2 regions of the Cohnella sp. GCM10012308 genome follow, and region 1 is predicted to be linked to the other one. Evidence: predicted binding sites of a transcription regulator. Region 1 holds the regulator's gene; the other holds the start of a gene.

The links. The regulator CtsR, encoded in region 1, represses protease genes until heat stress. The targets are predictions, from matches to a motif close to ATGGTCAATAAAGGTCAAACA.
Region 2: the regulator CtsR is predicted to act here: its motif matches at 1,095-1,115, upstream of clpP (ATP-dependent Clp endopeptidase proteolytic subunit ClpP).

What each region holds. Positions count from the first base shown of each region.
Region 1 covers NZ_JBHRYU010000041.1:3,671-8,125, reverse strand. Annotated here, with positions in the region: gene ACFOTD_RS30110 (ATP-dependent Clp protease ATP-binding subunit) at 1-1,482, opposite strand, end outside; gene ACFOTD_RS30105 (protein arginine kinase) at 1,522-2,586, opposite strand; gene mcsA (protein-arginine kinase activator protein McsA) at 2,599-3,120, opposite strand; gene ACFOTD_RS30095 (CtsR family transcriptional regulator) at 3,174-3,632, opposite strand; gene ACFOTD_RS30090 (hypothetical protein) at 3,891-4,025, shown strand; gene ACFOTD_RS30085 (GNAT family N-acetyltransferase) at 4,134-4,455, opposite strand, start outside.
Region 2 covers NZ_JBHRYU010000005.1:41,057-45,511, forward strand. Annotated here, with positions in the region: gene ACFOTD_RS08435 (extracellular solute-binding protein) at 1-239, shown strand, start outside; gene clpP (ATP-dependent Clp endopeptidase proteolytic subunit ClpP) at 405-986, opposite strand; tRNA gene ACFOTD_RS08445 (tRNA-Arg) at 1,198-1,272, opposite strand; gene ACFOTD_RS08450 (sugar-binding transcriptional regulator) at 1,571-2,599, shown strand; gene gap (type I glyceraldehyde-3-phosphate dehydrogenase) at 2,722-3,729, shown strand; gene ACFOTD_RS08460 (phosphoglycerate kinase) at 3,830-4,455, shown strand, end outside.

The sequences.
Region 1 (4,455 bases):
TTCCTCGGCCAGCTTGACGACCGGAATGCCGGTCCAGCTCGCGACGACCTGGGCGATATCGTCCGGCGTCACCTCGGAGTCCGTGCGGCCTTGCTTTTCTTTCCACTGGTTCTTCGTGGAGTCGAGCTCCTCGCGGATCTTCTGCTCGGTGTCGCGCAGCGCCGCAGCCTTCTCGAACTCTTGGCTTTGCACGGCGGCGTCCTTTTCCTTGCGGATATCTTCAAGGCGCGCTTCGAGCTGCTTAAGATTCGGCGGTACCGTATACGAGCGCAGTCTCACCTTCGAGCTGGCTTCGTCGATCAGGTCGATCGCTTTATCCGGCAGGAAGCGGTCCGTAATGTAGCGGTCGGACAGCTTGACTGCGGCTTCGATCGCCTCGTCCGTGATCTTGACCCGGTGATGCGCCTCGTAGCGATCGCGCAAGCCATTCAGAATCTGAATCGCTTCTTCGGGCGACGGCTGGTCGACGGTAATCGGCTGGAAGCGGCGCTCGAGCGCGGCATCCTTCTCGATATACTTGCGGTATTCGTCGAGCGTCGTCGCGCCGATGCACTGGAGCTCGCCTCTCGCGAGCGCCGGCTTCAGAATATTGGACGCGTCGATCGCGCCTTCCGCGCCTCCGGCGCCGATCAGCGTGTGCAGCTCGTCGATGAACAGGATGACATTGCCGGCTTGGCGAATCTCGTCCATGATCTTCTTCAGACGGTCTTCGAATTCGCCGCGGTACTTGGTACCGGCGACGACGGAGCCCATGTCGAGCGTCATGACGCGCTTGTCGCGCAGCGTCTCGGGAATCTCGTTGTTCACGATGCGTTGCGCCAGACCTTCGGCGATCGCCGTCTTGCCGACGCCGGGCTCGCCGATGAGGACCGGGTTGTTCTTGGTCCGGCGGGAGAGCACCTGGATCACGCGTTCGATCTCCTTGGCGCGCCCGATGACCGGGTCGATATTGTTGTCGCGGGCGCTCGCCGTCAAGTCGCGGGCGAGGCCGTCGAGGGTAGGCGTGCTTACATTGTTAGAAGGCCCGTGATTCTGAGATACGCTCTCGCTGCTCCCGAGGAGCTGCAATACCTGCTGGCGCGCCTTGTTCAGGCTGATGCCGAGGTTATTGAGCACGCGTGCCGCCACGCCCTCGCCTTCGCGGATCAGACCGAGCAGGATATGCTCCGTGCCGACGTACGTATGGCCGAGCTTGCGCGCTTCGTCCATCGACAGCTCGATGACCTTTTTCGCGCGCGGGGTGTAAGCGATGTTGGTCGGCTGCTCCTGGCCGCGTCCGATGAGGGATTCGACTTCGTCCTGGATCTTCTCGAGTCCGAGGCCCAGCGCGATCAGCGCCTTGGCGGCGATGGACTCGCCTTCGCGGATAAGACCGAGCAAAATGTGCTCCGTGCCGATATTGTTGTGTCCCAAGCGCACCGCTTCTTCCTGTGCCAATGCAAGAACCTTTTGTGCGCGTTCGGTGAATCGTCCGAACATCATGAGACAGCACCTCCTCCGTATAATATAAGAATAGATGATTTAGGCATGAGTTGCCAGTCTGGACGAGATCATTTGGGCGCGGGTCATGTCCCGCTGCTCCGGACTAAGCGCGTCACCGTACGCCTGCTGCAAAAATCCCGGCTGGATCGAGACGAGCAGCTCGTTAAGCGTTCCCTCTTCCACCTCGGGCAGCAGGCCCAGATGGATGCCCAGCCGCAGATCCGACAGACGCTGAGAAGCTTCCTTCGCATCGATGACGGCCGCATAGCTCAGAATGCCGTACGACCTTTTGATGCGGTCCTCGACCTTGAGTCTCGATTCGCCCATCAGCTTGGCCCGCGCCGCCTTCTCGTGCTCGATGATCTGGCGGGCGACCGCATGCAGATGGTCGATGATCTCGGTCTCGGACTGGCCGAGCGTGATTTGGTTGGATACCTGAAACAGGTTGCCCGTCGCTTCGCTGCCTTCGCCGTACATGCCCCTGACCGCCAGACCGACCTGCGTGACCGCCGACAGGATCCGGTTGATCTGCCCTGTCATGACGAGCGCAGGCAGATGCATCATGACAGAAGCGCGAATGCCCGTGCCGACGTTAGTAGGACAGCTGGTCAGGAAGCCGTACTTCTCGTCGAAGGCATAGTCGACGGCCTCCTCGAAGATATCGTCGATCTTGCTCGCGGTATCCCAGGTCTCCTTTAATTGAAATCCCGCATGCAGACATTGAATGCGCAAATGGTCCTCTTCGTTCACCATCAGGCTGACGTCTTCGCCGGGGCCGAGCATCAGCGCGGCATGTTGGGCCTGATTCGCAAGCGCCGGGCTGATCAGATGCTTTTCCACCAGCACCTGTTTCTCCAGCTCGCTCAGCTCGGACAGGCGCACGCTGCTGACTTCCCCGAGCCCGTTCAGCCTGCCGCTCTCGTTTACCGACAGCAGCCGATCCATCGCTTCGGAAGCTTGGTCGGCGCTGGACATCATCGGAAACGGCAGATGCCGCAAGTTCCGGGCGATGCGGACCCGACTGCTCAGCACGACGTCGCGATCCGGCGCGTCTTCCTTCATCCAGGGGCTCAGCGCCTCCGCGGTATATTTCCGATTACCCATGTGCCGTGCCCCCTAACCGTTCTGGACTTCGCGCTCGAGCTCGCGGATGCGGTCGCGCAGGTCGGCCGCGGATTCAAAATCCTCGCCTTCGATCCGGCTCTGCATCTCCCGCTTCAAGCCGTCGATCTCGCGACGCAGCCTGACCAGTCCGCCGGCCCGCTTCGGTACTTTGCCTACATGGACCGTATTCCCGTGCACCCGCTTCAACAAAGGATCGAGCCGTTCCGCGAACTGCTTGTAGCAATGGGCGCAGCCGAACCGGCCGAGCTTGCTGAACTGACCGTACGTCATCCCGCAGCCCTCGCAGCGCTGCTGCTGTTGGACTTGCGCTTTGGCGCCGGACAATCCGGAGGGGTCGAAGTCCATGAGGCCGGAGAGCAGATTATGGATGGAAAAGCCTGACGACGTGCCCGGAATGAGCTCGCCCTTCTCCCTCGCGCATGCCTCGCATATGTGCAGCTCCGTCTTTTCTCCGTTGACGTACTTTGAAAAATGAAGCGTAGCCGGCCTCTGGCCGCACTCCTGGCATACCACCTTGATCTCCTCCCCACGGCTATATAGGTTAGGTAACATGATATTGGAAAAATCTAACGCGCGAGAAGCGCCAGCAGCATGACCCGCATCAGGTTGGACCTCAGCTCGTCCTGCAACGGCTGCTTAAGCGGCAGCGCCTCCGTTGACAGCGCGGTGCGCATTAGATGCGCCTCCCGGGCGGTAACGATGCCGGCCTCTTCGAGCTGATAGATCAAACCGTTGGCCTTGTTTTCGTCAATACGGCTGCCTGCGCTCTGATGCAGCAGACGCTGCACGGCTTCCAGCGAGGGGAGGTCCACGCGCTGAATGCGGATGTAGCCTCCGCCTCCTCGTTTACTCTCTACACTATACCCCTTTTCGAGCGTAAACCGCGTGCTGATGACGTAGTTGATCTGGGAGGGCACGCATGAGAACCTCTCCGCGAGATCACCCCGCTGAATCTCGATCGAGCCTGCGCTGCTCTGCAAAATCTGCTTCAGATAGTGCTCGATCAGATCGGATATGTTACGCATAGCAAGAGCCTAACCCCCTTTCCGGAGAACGGCTTCGACTTCTGACTTTGACTTTCTTTGACTATAACCATATTATACGCACTTTATAATAAAATGCAACCCCGCCGGTTATTCCGTCCGGCAGCGGGCGCCTAGTCGCTCTCCTCCTCAGTATGCACCGATTCGGGTCTGTTTAACGATCGTGTGCTTGCGCTTTTCTTCTCCTACCGAACTGGTTATCATTTACATTATAAATCTCATTGGAAGCGGTGATCCTTCATGGCCATTGTTAATACGATTCTGCTCGTAATCGCAATCGTTCTACTGCTGCGTATCAATTCGAAGCTCCCCGGCAGGGATCTCGTCCAGGAGGCGCTCGACAGGTACGAAGCTGCCAAAGGTCCAAAGTCGTAGCGCCGGCCTCCTACTTGAGCAGCAGTCACCGAGCTGCAATGGTTGCAAAAGGCGCAATGCAAATGCCGCCCAAATTGGACGAATTGGCAATGCGCCTTTCTCGGTCTTTCAGAAAAAGTCCATCAAATACGTATCGTATCTCGGCACGCGGCGCTCGAGCAGATCGACGACATACGAATCGCCGCCCAGTCTTCCGGCCTCGGCCAACAATCCCGGACGGCGCCCGCCCAATAGCAGCGCGGTCAGCGTCTGAATATCGAGCGTGACCGCAGCAGCGGAATCGTCTTCCGCGCGAGCCATCTCCGCTTTCCCGTCCGCCCCGATCGACAGCCGGAACGTACCGTCGTTCCAGGCGGCATGCGCATCCTGGAGGCGAAGCAGCAGCGAATCTTCCGCGCCGGAGGCGAACCGGTATTGGGATACGAACGCT
Region 2 (4,455 bases), on a different contig from region 1:
AGCAGATGTTCGCCGACAATGTGACGATCGCGGTGTCCAATCCGGCGTTTTCCATCCAGTCCCAGACCCTCACCGAGAAGAGCGGCGAGCTGGACAAGATCAAGAACGACGCCAGGTTGCAATATATTCTGGGCGAGATCGACGATGCCGGCTGGCACAAAGCGGTCGACAAGTGGATGAAGGCCGGCGGCTCGCAGGGGATGGAGGAGCTGAACGCGGAGTACGCCAAGCTGAAGTAAACGGTTATTAAAAAGAGGCGCTGACCCTGTGTGCGGGGAACGGCGCCTTTTTTGTAACAGGAGGTTCGGGGCGTTCGCCGGCCAAAGCAAAAGCCCGCATGAAGCGCCGGGATACGGCGCTTCATGCGGGCTTTTTGCCGATGGAACGCGCTGAGCGGGTTCCCCTTAAACCTTCTCGATAACCTTGTCGACGAGACCGTACTCTCTTGCCGTCTCGGCTTCCATGAAGTTGTCGCGGTCCGTATCCTTCTCGATGCGTTCGAGCGGCTGGCCCGTGCGCTCGGAGAGGATGCGGTTCAGCTTGTCGCGGAGCTTGAGGATGCGGCGGGCGCGGATCTCGATGTCGCTCGCCTGGCCCTCGGCGCCGCCGAGCGGCTGGTGGATCATCACTTCGGCGTTCGGCAGCGCGAAGCGCTTGCCCTTGGCGCCTGCCGCAAGCAGGAACGCGCCCATGGAGGCGGCCATGCCGACGCAGATCGTGGAGACGTCCGGCTTGATGTACTGCATCGTATCGAAGATCGCCATGCCGGCCGTAATGGAGCCGCCTGGGCTGTTGATGTATAAGTGGATGTCTTTCTCCGGATCTTCGGCCGCGAGGAACAGCATCTGCGCGATGATGGAGTTGGCGACCACATCGTTGACCTGGGTGCCCAGGAAGATGATGCGGTCCTTGAGCAGACGGGAATAGATGTCGTATGCCCGCTCTCCTCGATTAGTCTGTTCGACGACCATAGGGACAAAGCTCATTGCGTGATCCCTCCTCGGGGTTGTGAATAGTGGTGTGGCGGTCCTTGCTCCGAATCTCCCGGAAAGGCGCGGATCGACCGTGAATCCATTCTAATGGATCATGAACCCAATGTCAAAGAAAGTCAAACATAGGTCAAAAAAAGCGCCCGTATGTCACGGGCGCGTCTGCTGCATCATAAGTTTCGGCTAAACAGCCTATTAGAACGAAATATGGCGCGCCCGTAGGGAATCGAACCCCAATCTCAGGCTCCGGAGGCCTGCGTCATATCCGTTGGACCACGGGCGCATGTCGATAACAGCAAGATTCATTATAGGCGATAGGATGTGGAAAAGCAAGGGCTTTGAAAAGGATTCGATCGGGGTAAAAAGGGTACGAGGTCTTCCCATGTCCATGCGGCTGCGCGGGGCTCGCATGCTTCGTCCGCGGCCGTATCTTGGGCTTGCAACGCGCCGGAGAATCCGATAAAATGAAAACAGGAAGTGGGACTTAAAATGTCACAGTGGGACGTAATTGGTCCCATACCGTGATTCCCCGTCGCATTCCGGCCATATGCATACGGCATTCAAGGGAGTGACGGTAAAGGATGCGGAACATTCTCGAGATGCAACAAAAGCTCGTGCCCGATATCATGCAGGTGCTGCAGAAGCGCTACGACATTCTGCGCCGCATCGGAGTCACGGGCACGGGCGGCAGACGGACGCTGGCGGCTAGCCTGGAGCTGACGGAGCGGACGCTGCGGGCGGAGCTCGACCTGCTCCGCTCGCAGGGCCTCGTCGAGGCGGGGACAACGGGCGTCAGCCTGACCGAGCGCGGACGCCGCCTGCTGGACGAGATGGAGCCGATGGTCCGCGAGCTGTTCGGGCTGTCCGACCTGGAAGCGGCGCTTCGCAAGCGGTTCGGCCTGAAGCAGGCGGTCGTCGTTCCCGGCGACTCCGACGTCTCCGAGGAGGCCAAGCGCGAGCTGGGCCGCGCGGGCAGCAAGGTGCTGCGCCGCGTCATCGGTCCCGGCGACGTCGTCGCCGTCATGGGCGGCACGACGATGGCCCGCATGGCTTCCCAATTCTCGGTGCCCTCGCCGCTGCGCGACAACTGGTTCGTGCCGGCGCGCGGCGGTCTCGGCGAGAGCGTAGACTACCAGGCCAACACGATCGCCTCCGAGCTCGCCAAGCGGACGGGCGCCCGGTACCGGATGCTGCACGTGCCGGATCATCTGAGCGAGGACGCCTACCAGACGATCATGCAGGAGCCGAACGTGCGGGAGGTCGTGGACATGATCCGCAGCGCGCGTATCGTCGTTCACGGCATCGGGGACGCTAGCGCCATGGCCCGCCGGCGCAAGCTCGACGCCGGCACCGTGCAGGAGATTCTGCGCGACGGCGCGCTAGCGGAGGCGTTCGGCTACTATTTCGACCGGGAGGGCGCCGTCGTGCATCGCATGGCGACCGCCGGCCTCCGCCTCGAGGATATCGAGGCGGCCGAATCGGTCATCGGCATCGCCGGCGGACGCAGCAAGGGCGAGGCGATCGCCGCGGTCATGCGCTTCGGGCACGACGACATGCTCGTCACCGACGAGGCGGCGGCCGAAGAAGCGCTTAAGCATGCCGGCGTCTGACGCTGACGCCGGCACCCCAGGACCGGGACGCAGCTCCCGGTCCGGCAGAACAAGTGGTCTCGGCGCTCCGTGCGCCTGACATAGATCAAATCTTATTTTCACAACCCAAGGAGGAACTATCAATGACGGTCAAAATCGGTATCAACGGCTTCGGTCGCATCGGTCGCAACGTATTCCGCGCTTCGCTCAACAACCCTGAGGTAGAAGTGGTCGCCATCAACGACCTGACGGACGTTAACACGCTGAAGCACCTGCTCAAATACGACACGACGCACGGCAAGCTGAACGCGACGGTCGAAGCGGGCGAAGGCGCGCTGATCGTAAACGGCAAGACCATCAAGGTATTCGCGGAGCGCGATCCGGGCAACCTGCCATGGGCTTCCGTAGGCGCCGAGATCGTCGTTGAATCCACGGGTATCTTCACGGCGAAGGAAAAGGCCGAGCTTCACCTGAAGGGCGGCGCGAAGAAGGTTATCATCTCCGCTCCGGCTACGAACGAAGACATCACGATCGTTATGGGCGTTAACGAAGACAAGTACGATCCGTCCGCTCACACGATCCTCTCCAACGCTTCTTGCACCACGAACTGCCTGGCGCCTTTCGCCAAGGTTATCAACGACCAATTCGGCATCGTCAAGGGCATGATGACGACGATCCACTCCTATACGAACGACCAAAGCGTACTCGACCTGCCGCACAAGGATCTGCGCCGCGCACGCGCCGCTGCCGAGAACATCATCCCGTCCACGACGGGCGCCGCAAAGGCCGTATCGCTGGTACTGCCTGAGCTGAAGGGCAAGCTGAACGGCATGTCGTTCCGCGTACCTACGCCTAACGTATCCGTTACCGACCTCGTAGCCGAAGTTAAGGGCAACGTTACGGTAGACGAAATCAACGCTGCGCTGAAGGCTGCTGCAGAAGGCCCGCTGAAGGGCATTCTGAACTACTCCGACGAGCCGCTCGTATCGAGCGACTACAACGGCGACCCGGCTTCCTCCACGATCGACGCGCTGTCCACGATGGTCGTCGAAGGCAACATGGTGAAGGTCGTTTCCTGGTACGACAACGAGTGGGGCTACTCCAACCGCGTCGTGGACCTGGCTGCGTTCGTCGCTTCCAAGGGTCTGTAAGAGTTACTTCATAGATGCATGAAAACGGCAAAGAGGAGACCTGGCGCTCCTCTTTCCGTCCGTACGGGCTTTATTGAAAACTGGAGGGAGAGTCTGCCTTATGAACAAGAAGAGTGTCCGCGACGTTAACGTATCCGGATTAAAAGTATTCGTCCGCGTCGACTTCAACGTACCGGTCGAGAACGGCGCGATCACGGACGACACGCGCATCCGCGAAACGCTGCCTACGATCAAGTACCTGATCGAAAACGGCGCAAAGGTTATTCTGGCGAGCCACTTTGGCCGTCCGAAGGGCGAAGTCGTAGAAGAGCTGCGTCTGACGCCGGTCGCCGCACGTCTGTCCGAGTTGCTAGGCAAGCCGGTCGTCAAGGCCGACGAAGCCGTAGGCGCCGATGTTCAAGCCAAGGTCGACGCGCTGCAAAACGGGGATGTGCTGCTTCTTGAAAACGTCCGTTTCTACCCGGGCGAAGAAAAGAACGATCCCGAGCTCGCGAAGCAGTTCGCGGCACTGGCCGATCTGTTCGTCAACGACGCATTCGGCGCAGCTCATCGCGCGCACGCGTCCACCGAAGGCATCGCTCACCACCTGCCGGCCGTATCCGGTCTCCTGATGGAGAAGGAGCTCGACGTGCTGGGCAAGGCGCTTAACGATCCGGAGCGCCCGTTCACGGCGATCGTCGGCGGCTCCAAGGTCAAGGATAAGATCGACGTCATCGACAAGATGAT